Regions from separate parts of the Pseudomonas sp. ABa2 genome, predicted to be linked through region 1. Evidence: predicted binding sites of a transcription regulator. Region 1 holds the regulator's gene; the other holds the start of a gene.
The links. Region 1 encodes sigma-54, which starts transcription at its own class of promoters, with help from an activator protein. Its sites were predicted from a motif close to ANTGGCATNNANNTTGCTNT; they were not measured.
Positions count from the first base shown of each region.

Region 2: the regulator sigma-54 is predicted to act here: its motif matches at 3,720-3,739, upstream of flgB (flagellar basal body rod protein FlgB).

Region 1 covers NZ_CM155239.1:867,494-874,589, forward strand. The annotation lists gene pmbA (metalloprotease PmbA) at 1-587, shown strand, start outside; gene AC1G9C_RS04200 (HPr family phosphocarrier protein) at 643-915, opposite strand; gene rapZ (RNase adapter RapZ) at 930-1,787, opposite strand; gene ptsN (PTS IIA-like nitrogen regulatory protein PtsN) at 1,790-2,254, opposite strand; gene hpf (ribosome hibernation-promoting factor, HPF/YfiA family) at 2,267-2,575, opposite strand; gene AC1G9C_RS04220 (RNA polymerase factor sigma-54) at 2,675-4,168, opposite strand; gene lptB (LPS export ABC transporter ATP-binding protein) at 4,305-5,030, opposite strand; gene lptA (lipopolysaccharide transport periplasmic protein LptA) at 5,030-5,575, opposite strand; gene lptC (LPS export ABC transporter periplasmic protein LptC) at 5,562-6,128, opposite strand; gene AC1G9C_RS04240 (KdsC family phosphatase) at 6,137-6,658, opposite strand; gene AC1G9C_RS04245 (KpsF/GutQ family sugar-phosphate isomerase) at 6,658-7,096, opposite strand, start outside.
Region 2 covers NZ_CM155239.1:1,822,759-1,829,854, forward strand. The annotation lists gene AC1G9C_RS08990 (flagella synthesis protein FlgN) at 1-154, opposite strand, end outside; gene flgM (flagellar biosynthesis anti-sigma factor FlgM) at 205-540, opposite strand; gene flgA (flagellar basal body P-ring formation chaperone FlgA) at 675-1,433, opposite strand; gene AC1G9C_RS09005 (chemotaxis protein CheV) at 1,511-2,443, shown strand; gene cheR (protein-glutamate O-methyltransferase CheR) at 2,487-3,314, shown strand; gene flgB (flagellar basal body rod protein FlgB) at 3,789-4,196, shown strand; gene flgC (flagellar basal body rod protein FlgC) at 4,208-4,651, shown strand; gene flgD (flagellar hook assembly protein FlgD) at 4,673-5,338, shown strand; gene flgE (flagellar hook protein FlgE) at 5,375-6,691, shown strand; gene AC1G9C_RS09035 (flagellar basal body rod protein FlgF) at 6,903-7,096, shown strand, end outside.

The sequences.
Region 1 (7,096 bases):
TGTTCGGCCACCTGCTGGCGGCGATTTCCGGCGGCAACCTGTACCGCCATTCCTCCTTCCTTGAAGGTGCGCTGGGCCAGCGCCTGTTCCCCGAATGGCTGAGCCTCGACGAGCGCCCGCACCTGCCGCGGGCGCTGGGCAGCGCCGCCTTCGACGGCGACGGCCTGGCCACCTACGCCAAGTCCTTCGTCGACAAGGGCGAGCTGGTGTCCTATGTGCTCGGCACCTATTCCGGACGCAAGCTGGGCTTGCCGAGCACGGCCAACTCCGGCGGCGTGCACAACCTGTTCGTCAGCCATGGCGACGAAGACCAGGTCGCTCTGCTCAAACGCATGGGGCGCGGCCTGCTGGTCACCGAGCTGATGGGCCAGGGCCTGAACCTGGTCACCGGCGACTATTCGCGCGGCGCCGCCGGTTTTTGGGTGGAGAACGGCGAGATCCAGTTCCCGGTGCAGGAGGTGACCATCGCCGGCAACCTGCGCGACATGTTCCGCCAGATCGTCGCGGTCGGCCGCGACCTGGAACGGCGCGGCAATATCTGCACCGGCTCGGTGCTGATCGAGAAGATGACCGTCGCCGGCAGTTGAGATGGGCCGAAACGACAAGGCCACCCGCGGGTGGCCTTGTGGTTTTTTGGGGGGGTTACTCGCCTTCCTCGAAGTAGTTCTCGATCAGGCCGACCAGCGCGTCCAGCGCCTCGTGATCCTGCTCGCCCTCGGTGTGCAGGTGCACCGGGGTGCCCTTGCCGGCCGCCAGCATCATCACCGCCATGATGCTCTTGCCGTCCACCAGGCTGTCGCTGGAGCGACCGATGCGCACCTGGCAGGGGTAGGTGCTGGCCACGCCGACGAACTTGGCGGCGGCGCGGGCGTGCAGGCCGAGCTTGTTGATGATGGTGATTTCACGGGCTGGCATCGCGGCGGAGTTCCTTAGCTGAGGTCGCGGTGACGCACCTGGACGTTCTTCAGCGGTTTTTTCAGCGCCTGGCTCAGGCGGTTGGCCAGGTATACCGAGCGATGATGACCGCCGGTGCAGCCGATGGCGATGGTGACATAGGCACGGTTGCTGGCGGCGAAGCGCGGCAGCCATTTCTCCAGGTAGGCGAGGATGTCCTGGTACATTTCCTCGACCTCCGGTTGCGCCGCCAGGTAGTCGACCACCGGCTGCTGCAGCCCGGAGAAGTCGCGCAGTTCCGGCTTCCAGTAGGGGTTGGGCAGGCAGCGCGCGTCGAACACCAGATCGGCGTCCACCGGCATGCCGCGCTTGAAACCGAAGGATTCGATCAGGAAGGCGGTGCCCGGCTCAGGCTGACCCAGCAGGCGCAGCTTGAGGCTGTCGCGCAGCTGGTAGAGGTTGAGGTGGGTGGTGTCGATCTTCAGGTCGGCCAGGTCGACGATGGGCGCCAGTACCTGGCTCTCATCGGCGATGGCCTCGGCCAGCGAGCGGTTCTCGTCGGTCAGCGGATGGCGCCTGCGGGTTTCCGAGAAGCGCTTGAGTAGGGTCTCGTCTTCGGCGTCGAGGTAGAGGATGTCGCAGCGGATGTTGCGCTGGCGCACCTGTTCGAGCAGTTCCGGGAAGCGCTTGAGGTGGCTCTGCAGGTTGCGCGCGTCGATCGACACCGCCACCTGCGGCAGCAGCATCTCGGTGTTGAGCAGGGCGCGTTCGGCCAGATCCGGCAGCAGGCCGGCGGGCAGGTTGTCGATGCAGTAGAAGCCGTTGTCCTCAAGTACATCGAGGGCGGTGCTCTTGCCCGAGCCGGAGCGACCGCTGACGATGATCAGGCGCATGCTTATTGACCGTTCTGGATGTCCACGACCACCTGGTACAGATCCGCGCTGGCCGGGGCCTGGCGCAGACGTTCGCGGACGTCCTGGCGATCGAGCATGCTGGCGATCTGGCGCAGCAGTTCGAGGTGGGCGTCGGTGGCCGCTTCCGGCACCAGCAGGACGAACAGCAGGTCGACCGGGGCGCCGTCGATGGCGTCGAAGTCCACCGCGGTGTCCAGGCGCAGCACCGCGCTGATCGGCGCGCTGCAGCCGGCCAGGCGACAGTGGGGAATGGCGATGCCGTTGCCGAAGCCGGTGGAGCCGAGCTTCTCGCGGGCGATCAGGCTTTCGAAGATGTCCTGGGCATCCAGGTCGGGCAGGTCGCGTGCCACCAGATTGGCGATCTGTTCGAGCACGCGTTTCTTACTGCCGCCCGGCACGTTCACCAGGGAACGGCCGGGGGTCAGGATGTTTTCAAGTCGGATCATGGATGGGGAATGTCAGCGGGCCGTGGCGCCTTGCAGGCGTTCGAGCTGCTTTTCCTTGTGCTTGATGAGTTGACGGTCGAGTTTGTCGGCCAACAGGTCGATGGCGGCGTACATGTCTTGGTGTTCGGCGTTGGCGACGACCTCGCCGCCGGCGACGTGCAGGGTAGCTTCGATCTTCTGCTTGAGCTTCTCGACCTCCATGGTCACCTGAACGTTGGTGATCTTGTCGAAGTGGCGTTCCAATCGGCCGAGTTTCTCGCCGATATAGTCACGCAGGGCGTCGGTCACATCCAGCTGGTGTCCACTGATGTTGACTTGCATACCGCTTTCTCCTTGTTGCCTTGTGTAAGAGGCGGGTCCTATGCGACCCGCCGCCGGAACACTTTGGCTTGGAAGCGAGAGGCTTCCAATCGATCTGGCCTACATCAGTCGCTTGCGCTCGCTGGAGGGCGCTATGCCGAGGGATTCGCGGTACTTAGCGACTGTCCGACGGGCGACTTGGATGCCTTGTGCCTCCAGTAAACCAGCGATCTTGCTGTCGCTCAACGGCTTTTTCGCGTTTTCTGCGGCAACCAGTTTTTTGATGATGGCGCGGATCGCGGTGGACGAGCATTCGCCCCCCTCGGCGGTGCTGACGTGGCTGGAGAAGAAGTATTTCAGCTCGTAAATGCCGCGCGGGGTGTGCATGAACTTCTGCGTGGTGACCCGCGAGATGGTCGACTCGTGCATGCCCACCGCCTCGGCGATATCGTGCAGCACCAGGGGCTTCATCGCCTCGTCGCCGTAGTCGAGGAAGCCGCGCTGGTGCTCGACGATCTGCGTGGCGACCTTCATCAGCGTCTCGTTGCGGCTCTGCAGGCTCTTGATGAACCAGCGCGCTTCCTGCAGCTGGTTGCGCATGAAGGTGTTGTCGGCGCTGGAGTCGGCGCGTTTGACGAAGCCGGCGTACTGCGGGTTGACCCGCAGGCGCGGCATGGCCTCCTGGTTCAGCTCCACCAGCCAGCGGTCGTTGTGCTTGCGCACGATGACGTCGGGCACCACGTATTCCGGCTCGCTGGACTCGATCTGCGAACCCGGGCGCGGGTTGAGGCGCTGGATCAGGTCGATGACCTGCTTGAGCTCGTCTTCCTTGAGCTTGCTGCGGCGCATCAGCTGGGCGTAGTCGCGGCTGCCGAGCAGTTCAAGGTAGTCGCCGACCACGCGCTGGGTCTCGCTCAGCCAGGGCGTGCCGGCGGGCAACTGGCGCAGTTGCAGCAGCAGGCATTCGCGCAGGTCGCGGGCGCCGATGCCGGCCGGCTCGAACTGCTGGATGCGGTGCAGCACCACTTCCACCTCGTCCAGTTCGACGTCCAGCTCGGGGTCGAAGGATTCGGCGACTTCCTCGAGGCTTTCTTCCAGGTAGCCGTCGTTGTTGATGCAGTCGATCAGGGTGGCGGCGATCAGTCGATCCTTGTCCGACATCGGAGCCAGATTCAGTTGCCAGAGCAGATGACTGTGCAGACTCTCACCATTGGAGGTGCGGGTGGTGAAGTCCCACTCGTCGTCGTCGTTGCTCGGCAGGCTGCTGGCGCTGGTCTGGTAGACGTCTTCCCAGGCGGTATCGACCGGCAGCTCGTTGGGGATGCGTTCGCCCCATTCGCCCTCTTCCAGGTTGTCGACCGTGGGGGTCGTTTCCTGGTAGCTGTCTTCCTTGCTCGGGGTGGGCGCGGCGCTTTCCGCGCCGTCGGCCATGGGGTCGCTGTTGTCGAAGTCGTCGCCGTCTTCCTGGCGCTCGAGCATGGGGTTGGACTCCAGTGCCTCCTGGATTTCCTGTTGCAGGTCCAGGGTCGACAGTTGGAGGAGGCGGATAGCCTGTTGCAGCTGCGGGGTCATCGTCAGCTGCTGGCCCATCTTGAGGACTAGCGATGGTTTCATTGCAGACCTTAATTCACCGGCGGGTTACGCCTTCCACTACAGGGCGCCGCGGCGCCACCAGGAAGCAAATTATATGCCTGAACTTCTCGGCTTTGCCTAGGGCTTGCCATATTTCTGTAGTGAAATAGCGGGCGAGCTACAGGCGGAATTCGTGGCCCAGGTAAACCTCTTTCACCGTCTGGTTGGCGAGGATGGTCTCGGCGTCGCCCTCGGCGATCAGCTGGCCGTCGTTGACGATGTAGGCGGTTTCGCAGATATCCAGGGTCTCGCGCACGTTGTGATCGGTGATCAGGATGCCGATGCCCTTGGTCTTGAGGTGGTGGATGATCTGCTTGATGTCGCCCACCGAGATCGGGTCGACGCCGGCGAAGGGCTCGTCGAGCAGGATGAACTTGGGGTTGGTGGCCAGGGCGCGGGCGATTTCCACGCGGCGGCGCTCGCCGCCGGACAGGCTCATGCCGAGGCTGTCGGCGATGTGGTGGATGTGGAATTCCTGCAGCAGGTTTTCCAGCTCCGCCTGGCGGCCGGCGCGGTCCAGGTCCTTGCGCGTCTCGAGGATGGCCATGATGTTGTCGGCCACCGACAGCTTGCGGAAGATCGAGGCTTCCTGCGGCAGGTAGCCGATCCCGGCGCGGGCGCGGCCGTGCATGGGTTGGTGGCTGACGTCGAGGTCGTCGATGCGCACGCGGCCCTGATCGGCGCGCACCAGGCCGACGATCATGTAGAAGCAGGTGGTCTTGCCGGCGCCGTTGGGGCCGAGCAGGCCGACGATCTGCCCGCTCTCGATGCTCAGGCTGACGTCGCGGACGACCTGGCGGCCCTTGTAGCTCTTGGCCAGGTGTTGGGCTTTGAGAATGGCCATTACTGCTGTGCCTGCTGGTCCGCGGGTTTGTTCTTCGGCTGGATGATCATGTCGATACGCGGGCGCGGCACGCTGACGTTGGTGCCCGTGGCACGGCCGGCGTTGACGATCTGGCGCTGGGTGTCGTAGACGATCTTCTCGCCCTCGAAGGTGTTGCCTTCCTGGATCACCTTGGCCTGGTCGATCAGCACGATGCGTTCGTTGCTGGCGAAATACTGGATGGTCAGGCCGTAGGCCTTGACGATTTCCTTGTCCGCCGCCGGCTTTTGCTCGTAGTAGGCCGGTTTGCCTACCGAGGTGAACACGTCGATGTCGCCGCTGGCGGTCTGGGTGATGGTCACGGTGTCGCCGGTGATCTTCAGGGTGCCCTGGGTGATGATCACGGAGCCGCGGTAGACCGCCACGCCCTGCTTGTCGTCCAGCTCGGCGCTGTCGGCCTGGATGCGGATCGGCTGCTCGCGGTCGGACGGCAGGGCCCAGGCCGCCGCGCTTCCCAATGCGGCGCCGAGGCTGAGAATCAGGGGGAGGGTGTTAACGAACCTCATGCTGGCCTCTTACGTTGGACTGCAGGAGCATCCTGCCGTCGTTCAAGTACGCTTTCATTCCTTGTGCCGTGGTCACCCCGTTGGCCGCGACGATTCTAACGGCTTGCTCGGTCTGCGCATATTCCTTGTCAGGAATCACGGTCATGCGGCTGCTGGTGATGATGGTCGGGCGGCCCTCGGCGTCGGTGCGGGCGATGCGCACGTCGTCGATGAGTTCCACCTCGACGCCGCCGGGGGAGACCTCGGCGCGCTGGCTGGTGACCTTCCACGGCAGTTCGCTGCCGCGGTACAGGTCGAGCTTGGGCATGCTGACCAGGGTGATGTCGCTGGCCTTGACGTGTTCGAGCTTGTCCGCGGTCATGCGGTAGTGCAGCTTGCCGTCGTCCTGGAACTGCACGGTGCGCGCGCCGACCACGTAGAAGTCCACGGCGTTGTCGCTGTCTGCCGGCTGGGCCTGGCGGTCGCCGTCGGGGGCGATGTTCCAGTAGCCGAGCGCCGCGACCAGGGAGGCGATCAGGGCGAAGATCAGGTAGTTGAGGGCTTTACGCTGCATGCTGTGCTCTACAGGTAGGCGGCTTGGGCCGCATCCAGCGTGCCCTGGGCACGCATGATCAGTTCGCAGAATTCCCGCGCCGCGCCGTCGCCGCCGCGCGCCTGGGTCACGCCATGGGCATGCTCACGGACGAAGGCGTCGGCGCTGGCCACGGCCATGCCCAATCCGACCCGGCGAATCACCGGAAGATCCGGCAGGTCGTCACCCAGGTAGGCGACCTGCTCGTAGCTTAGGCCCAGTTCGGCGAGCAGGCCGTCGAGCACCACGAGTTTGTCCTCGCGGCCCTGGAACAGGTGCTGGATGCCGAGATTGTTGGCGCGGCGCTCGACCACCGGGGTCTTGCGCCCGCTGATGATCGCGGTGCGCACGCCGGAGGCGATCAGCAGTTTGATGCCGTGGCCGTCCAGGGTGTTGAAGGTCTTGAACTCGCTGCCGTCCTCGAGGAAGTACAGGCGGCCATCGGTGAGCACGCCGTCGACGTCGAAGATCGCCAGCTTGATCGCGCGGGCGCGGCGCAACAGGTCGTTCATCACATCACCCCCGCGCGCAACAGGTCGTGCATGTTCAGCGCGCCGACCGGTTGGTCCTGCTCGTCGACCACCACCAGGGCGTTGATCTTGTGGTCTTCCATGATTTTCAGCGCCTCGGCGGCGAGCATTTCGGCGCGGGCGGTCTTGCCGTGCGGGGTCATCACCTCGTCGATCAGCGCCTGGCGCACGTCGATGCCCTTGTCCAGGGTGCGGCGCAGGTCGCCGTCGGTGAAGATGCCGGCCAGGCGGCCGTCGTCTTCCAGCACCACGGTCATGCCCAGGCCCTTCTGGGTCATTTCCAGCAGGGCGTCGCGCAGGCTGGTGCCGCGGTTCACCCGCGGCAAGGCTTCGCCTGCGTGCATGACGTTTTCCACCTTGAGCAGCAGGCGCCGGCCGAGGGCGCCGCCGGGATGGGAGAAGGCGAAGTCTTCGGCGGTG
Region 2 (7,096 bases), 960 kb from region 1:
GGGCGAGCAGGGGTTGTTTGTCGCTGAGTAGGCTGTCCAGGCGCGGCAGGTCGCGCTCGGTCAGGGCCTGGAATTCGGCATCGATCAGCTCAAGCAGTTGCTCGGCGGTGCCGATATCGGTGGTGAACAGGTCAAGCAGGGCAGTGTCGTGCATGGCGGGCTCTTGGGGGTCGGGCGTCCAACACCCCCAGCGCAGCCCTGGGACTAGCGCTGGGATTCGAAGTTGAGCAGTTTTTCGGCGACGCGCTGACTGTCGACCTGGTAGCTGCCGTCGGCAATCGCCTGTTTCAGCTGGGCCACGCGCTCCTTGTTGACGATTGGCTGGTCGCGCAGCTTCTCGCCGATCTTCTGCAGCTGCTGCGCCTCGCGGCTCAGCTGTACCGGCTCGCCGGTCTTGGCGGTGTTCTGCTCATCGCCGCCGGCGACCGGCGCCTGAGTCGGCGTTGCCGGCTCGTTGCGATTGCCAGCCTGAGTCGCGCCGGTACGCCCCGCGTTGGCGGGCGTATTGGCATTGTTCAGCCGGTTGAAGTCGATGACCATGATGCAGAACCTCGGACGATATGGTGGACGCTTGCCAAGCTTTCGGCCGCTGCCGGTAAAACTTTAGGGCTATTTTCGCTGCGTCGTTAAACAGTGTAGGAAATCGCCTTGCCGTTGCGCTACAAGAAACATGCCTACATGGCCACTTGCACTTGTCCGGGGCCGATCACGCGGGCGCGCACCACCCGTTGCGAACGCAGGTTGCGCACGTTGATCTGCTGGCCGGGAGCACCGTCGCTGAGCGCTTCGCCGGGCATTCGCACGTTGATCGTGCCGCTGCTGGCGCTGATCACCACCTGGTCGCCGCGACGGATCGCCTCAGCCACCTGCAGGTGGTTCGGCGCCAGAACCTGGTTATTGCCCAGCTGGCGCGTCAATTTCTTGCCGATCGCCTGGGCCGGATCGGTCAGGTAGCCCTGACGGAGCTGGCCGACGTCGCGCTCGACCATGCTCAGGTCGGCGGCGCCGACCACACTCATGCGTTTGAGCGGGCGGGTCAGCACCGCCACCTGGCGAAACAGGCGCACCTCGGCCGGCACGAACACGGTCCAGGGCGCGCTGCCTTCGCAGCGTACCCGCGTGGTGACACGCCCAATGGGTTGTGCCGGGCTCTCGAGCTGCGTAGTCAAAGGCTGGTCGCACAGAGGCAGGCGCAGTCGCGGGTCGAGTCGACTGACCTGAATCTCATGGCGGCCCTGGATTTCGCTACGCTGTAAATGGTCGACTACGGCCTGCTCAAGAAAGGCCTCGGTGGCGCCGATAAGCTGGTCGGTACTGGTGAAGGCCGCCGCAGCGCTGCCGCTGTAGCCGATCGCCGGCAAAGCGAGTAAAACGGGCAGGGCGCCCAGGCACTTTGCCAGCAGCTGACGGAATGATGACGTTCTTGGCTTCATGACCAATGCAAAGCAAGCCCCGTGCCGCCTGCTAGGCTGCAAGGGGTTGGCGTTACTAGACGATAAGGAGTCCGGGCATGGCCGGGTTGATGGATTCGGTTAACCAGCGCACCCAACTGGTAGGGCAGAACCGCTTGGAGTTGCTGCTGTTCCGCCTGGAAGGCCCGCAGCTGTATGGCATCAACGTGTTCAAGGTGAAGGAGGTGCTGCAGTGCCCCAACCTCACCATCATGCCCAAGTCCAGCCCGGTGGTGCGCGGGGTGGCCAATATCCGCGGCGGCACCATCCCGATTCTCGACCTGTCCATCGCCACCGGGCGGGCGGCCCTTGAAGACCTCAAGACCAGCTTCGTGATCATCACCGAGTACAACACCAAGGTGCAGGGCTTCCTGGTGCGCTCGGTGGAGCGCATCGTCAACATGAACTGGGAGGAGATCCATCCGCCACCCAAGGGCGCCGGGCGCGATCACTACCTGACCGCGGTGACCCGCCTCGACCAGCAGCTGGTGGAGATCATCGACGTGGAGAAGATTCTCGCCGAGGTGGCGCCCACCTCCGAGGTGATCTCCGCCGGGGTGATCGACGAGCAGGTGCAGAGCAGTGCGGTAACCAAGCACGTGCTGATCGTCGACGACTCCTCGGTGGCGCGCAAACAGGTGTCGCGCTGCCTGCAGACCGTGGGCGTGGAGGTCACCGCGCTGAACGACGGCCGCGAGGCGCTCAATTACCTCAAGCAGATGGCTGACGAGGGCCAGCGCCCCGACGAGGAGTTGCTGATGCTGATTTCCGACATCGAGATGCCGGAGATGGACGGCTATACCCTGACCACCGAGATTCGCAGCGATCCGCGCATGCAGAAGCTGCATATCCTCCTGCATACTTCGCTGTCCGGGGTATTCAACCAGGCGATGGTGAAGAAGGTCGGCGCGGACGATTTCCTCGCCAAGTTCAAGCCGGACGACCTGGCCTCTAGGGTGGTCGAGCGGATTCGCGTGGCGGATGGGGGCTGAGGGGTGACCTTCGGCGAATGTTATGGTCGGTGAGGCGGCACTAGTGTCTTCAGGTAATTTGGATTTCGAGCAGTTCCGGACTTTCCTGGAAAAGGCCTGCGGCATTCTGCTGGGCAGCAACAAGCAGTACCTGGTCTCCAGCCGTCTGAACAAGCTGATGGAACAGAACGGCATCAAGACCCTGGGCGAGCTGGTGCAGCGCATGCAGAACCAGCCGCGCAGCGGCCTGCGCGAGCAGGTGGTCGATGCCATGACCACCAACGAAACCCTGTGGTTTCGCGACACCTACCCCTTCGAGGTGCTGAAGAACCGGGTGCTGCCGGAGTTGATCAAGGCCTATCCGGCGCAGCGCCTGCGCATCTGGTCGGCGGCCTGTTCGTCCGGGCAGGAGCCCTATTCGCTGTCGATGTCGATCGACGAGTTCGAACGGACCAATATCGGCCAGCTCAAGGGCGGGGTGCAGATCGTCGCCACCGACCTGTCGCCGTCGATGCTGGCCAACTGCAAGTCCGGCGAGTACGACAGCCTGGCCATGGGCCGCGGCCTGGCCCAGGAGCGCCTGCAGCGTTATTTCGACCCCAAGGGGCCGGGTCGCTGGCAGGTCAAGGCGCCGATCAAGAACCGCGTCGAGTTTCGCCCGCTCAACCTGCTGGACAGCTACGCGGCGCTGGGCAAGTTCGACATCGTTTTCTGCCGCAACGTGCTGATCTACTTTTCCGCCGAGGTGAAGAAGGACATCCTCACGCGCATCCATGCCACGCTCAAGCCGGGCGGCTACCTGTTCCTCGGCGCGTCCGAGGCGCTCAACGGCCTGCCCGAGAAGTACCAGATGGTGCAGTGCAGTCCGGGCATCATCTATAAGGCCAAGTAGTGGCGCGGTCGCCCTCAGTGGAGCAGAACGGGAGGCCTTGGCCTCCCGTTTGCGTTTCCTGGCCTGGGGATCTCGCCTGTACGTTGTCCGGACCCCGTTGCGCCGAGGCGGCACCCCGTGGGAGGCGCGTCAGCGGCGACTTCCACTCTCCTGAGCCTTCCGTGGCCCGAAGGCAGCCCGGGGGGGCTTCCCTGGCCGGCAATCGCATCCGGGCTACTCGGTTTTCGCGGGCGCCATTCGATCTGTCCATTGGTGATCGAGGCCGCTCCCCGGCATCACCGCCGGGCGGCAAACAGTCGAACGGCCTTTGCCGCTCGCTTGCCTATGGGCGGTAAGGGCTTGCCGCTTTGCCGCTTGCGTTGTCCCGTTATTTGTTTAAATGGCTGATTTATAAGTGATTTATTAGTTGGCACAAGCTTTGCTGAATGTCTGGCAGGAAAGACCAGACTGCCCCAGCGGCAAAGGTTGCAGAGCATGAGCATCAATTTCGGCAAGGCCCTCGGTATCCACGAACAGGCACTCGGCTTCCGCGCCCAGCGTGCCGAGGTGTTGGCCAACAACATCGCCAACGCCGATACCCCCAACTACAAGGCGCGCGATCTCGACTTCGCCAGCGTGCTGGCCGCGCAGAGCGCCAAGCAGCAGCGCGGCAACGTCGCCCTGGCGCGCACCGACGGCCGCCATATCGGCGCCGAGGGCATCGCCACCGGCCAGGCCGAGCTGGCCTATCGCACGCCGCTGCATGCCTCGCTGGACCAGAACACCGTCGACCTGCAGATGGAGCAGTCGAACTACGCCGAGAACTCGGTGCACTTTCAGGCCAGCTTCACCTTCCTCAACAGCAAGTTCAAAGGGCTGACCAGCGCCCTGCGCGGCGAATAAGGAGCGCGACCATGTCCCTTGCCAGTGTCTTCAATATCGCCGGAACCGGCATGAGCGCGCAGAGCACGCGCCTCAATACCATCTCCAGCAACATCGCCAACGCCGAAACGGTGTCCTCGAGCATCGACCAGACCTACCGCGCCCGCCATCCGGTGTTCGCCACCGTGTTCCAGCAGGCCCAGGGCGGCGACCGCGGTTCGCTGTTCGCCGAGCAGGACGAGGCCGGCCGTGGCGTGCAGGTGCTCGGCGTGGTCGAGGATCAGAGCAGCCTGATGCCGCGCTACGAGCCGGATCATCCGGCGGCGGACGCCGGCGGCTACGTGTACTACCCCAACGTCAACGTGGTCGAGGAGATGGCCGACATGATTTCCGCCAGTCGCGCCTTCCAGACCAACGTGGAAATGATGAATACCGCCAAACAGATGCTGCAGCGCGTGCTGACCCTGGGTCAGTAAGTCAGCGAAAGGGAGTCAGGCATGAGCACAGTCAGCGGCACCAGTTCGGTACTGGATCAGTACCAGATCAAGCAGGACACCACGCAGAACAAGGAACTCGGCAAGAACGAGTTCCTCAACCTGCTGGTGGCCCAGTTGAACAACCAGAACCCGCTGGAGCCGCAAGGCAACGGCGAGTTCATCGCCCAGCTGGCGCAGTTCAGCCAGGTCGAGGGCATCGAGAAGCTCAATACCAGCATGGAGTCGCTGCTCTCCGGCTATCAATCGTCGCAGGCGCTGCAGGCCTCGTCGCTGGTCGGGCGCAAGGTCATAGTGCCGAGCGAGAAGGCGGTGGTCGACACCAGCGAGAGCTTCAAGGCCAGCACGGTGCTGCCGGTCAGCAGCAGCAACGTCTACGTCAACGTCTACGACAGCGCCGGCTCGGTGGTCACGCGCATCAACCTGGGCGAGCAGGCTGCCGGCAACGTCAGCTTCATCTGGGACGGCAAGGATTCCAGCGGCAAGCTGATGCCGCCCGGCACCTACAAGTTCGAGGCGCAGGCCACCTACGGCGACGAGACCAAGGGCCTGTACACCCTGCTGCCGGCCAACGTCGACAGCGTCACCCTGGGCGGCAGCGAGCTGATGCTCAACCTCGCCGGCCTCGGCAGCGTTCCGATTTCCCAAGTGCAAGTCATCGGCCAATAACTATTGCCGCCGGCAGTTCCGGCAAAGGAGTCCTCCATGTCGTTCAATATTGGTCTCAGCGGCCTGCGCGCCGCGACCAAGGATCTCAATGTCACCGGCAATAACATCGCCAACGCCGGCACCGCCGGCTTCAAGCAGTCGCGCGCCGAATTCGCCGATGTCTATGCCGCCTCGGTGCTGGGGTCCGGCTCCAACCCGCAGGGCAGCGGGGTGCTGCTCGGCGACATCTCGCAGCAGTTCAACCAGGGCAACATCAATTACACGCAGAACGCCCTGGATCTGGCGATCAACGGCAACGGCTTCTTCGTCACCAGCAACAACGGCGAGATCAGCTACACCCGCGCCGGTTACTTCGGCACCGACCGCGACGGTTTCATGGTGAACAACTTCGGCTATCGCCTGCAGGGCTACTCGGTCGATGCCAACGGCAACCTGCAAAACGGCGTGGTCAACGACATTCGTATCCAGACCACCAACCAGGAGCCGCGCGCCACCGCCAACCTGGATCAGACCTTCAACCTCAACTCGAACAATACCGTGCCGACCACCGTGCCGTTCGACCCGACCGATCCGACCAGCTACAACTCGTCCACCTCGACCAACATCTACGATACTCAGGGCAACGCCCACGTCTTCACCCAGTACTTCGTCAAGACCGGGGCCAACAGCTGGACCATGAACGTGCTGATCGACGGGCGCAATCCGGACGATCCGACCCTGACCACGCCGTCCAGCGTCGATCTGCAGTTCACCACCGCCGGCCAGCTCGACGTGGCCGCGCTGATCGCCTCGACGCCGACCGGCTTCACCGTGGCCGCCGACGGCACCATCGACCTGAGCAGCTGGGTGCCGGCCGCGCCGGACAACTCGGTGCCGCCGGTGTGGGGGCCGAACGGGGCGACGGCCAACGCGACGGGAGTCAATATCGATCTGCGCCAGTCGACCCAGTTCGCCAGTTCCTTCGCGGTCAACAGCGTCAGCCAGGACGGCTATACCACCGGCCAGCTGGCCGGCCTGGAAATCGACGACACCGGGGTGATCTTCGCCCGTTACACCAACGGCCAGTCCAAGGTGCAGGGACAGGTGGTACTGGCCAACTTCGCCAACGTGCAGGGCCTGACGCCGGTGGGCAAGACCGCCTGGGTGCAGTCCTTCGAGTCCGGCGAGCCGGTGGTCGGTACGCCGCGCGCCGGCACTCTGGGCGCGCTGCAGTCCGGCGCCCTGGAGGACTCCAACGTCGAGCTGTCCGATCAGCTGGTCAACCTGATCGTCGCCCAGCGCAACTACCAGGCCAACGCCAAGACCATCGAGACCGAAAGCGCCATCACCCAGACCATCATCAACCTGCGTTGATGAAACCTGCTCCGGCAAAGCGGCAAGCCTGGCTTGCCGCTTTGCCGTTCCGGCGCCGGCAAACTCTCGCCGCCGGCGTTCTCCGGATTGCCGTTCTGTTTTGATAAAGCCTTTTAAATCAGATGCTTGAGTGATCTTTTCGAATCTGGCACGGCGCTTGCTGAATAGCTTGCAAAGAGCCACGGGCAACAGGCCCTCTCGGAGAATCACCATGGACAAGCTGCTGTACGTCTCCATGACCGGCGCGCACAACAACACCCTGGCGCAGCGCGCGCACGCCAACAACCTGGCCAACGTCTCCACTTCGGGTTTCCGTCGCGACTTCGAGCAGGCGCGCTCCATGCCGCTGTTCGGCGACAGCTACCCGGCGCGCGTCTACGCCATGAGCGAGCGCCCGGCCACCGA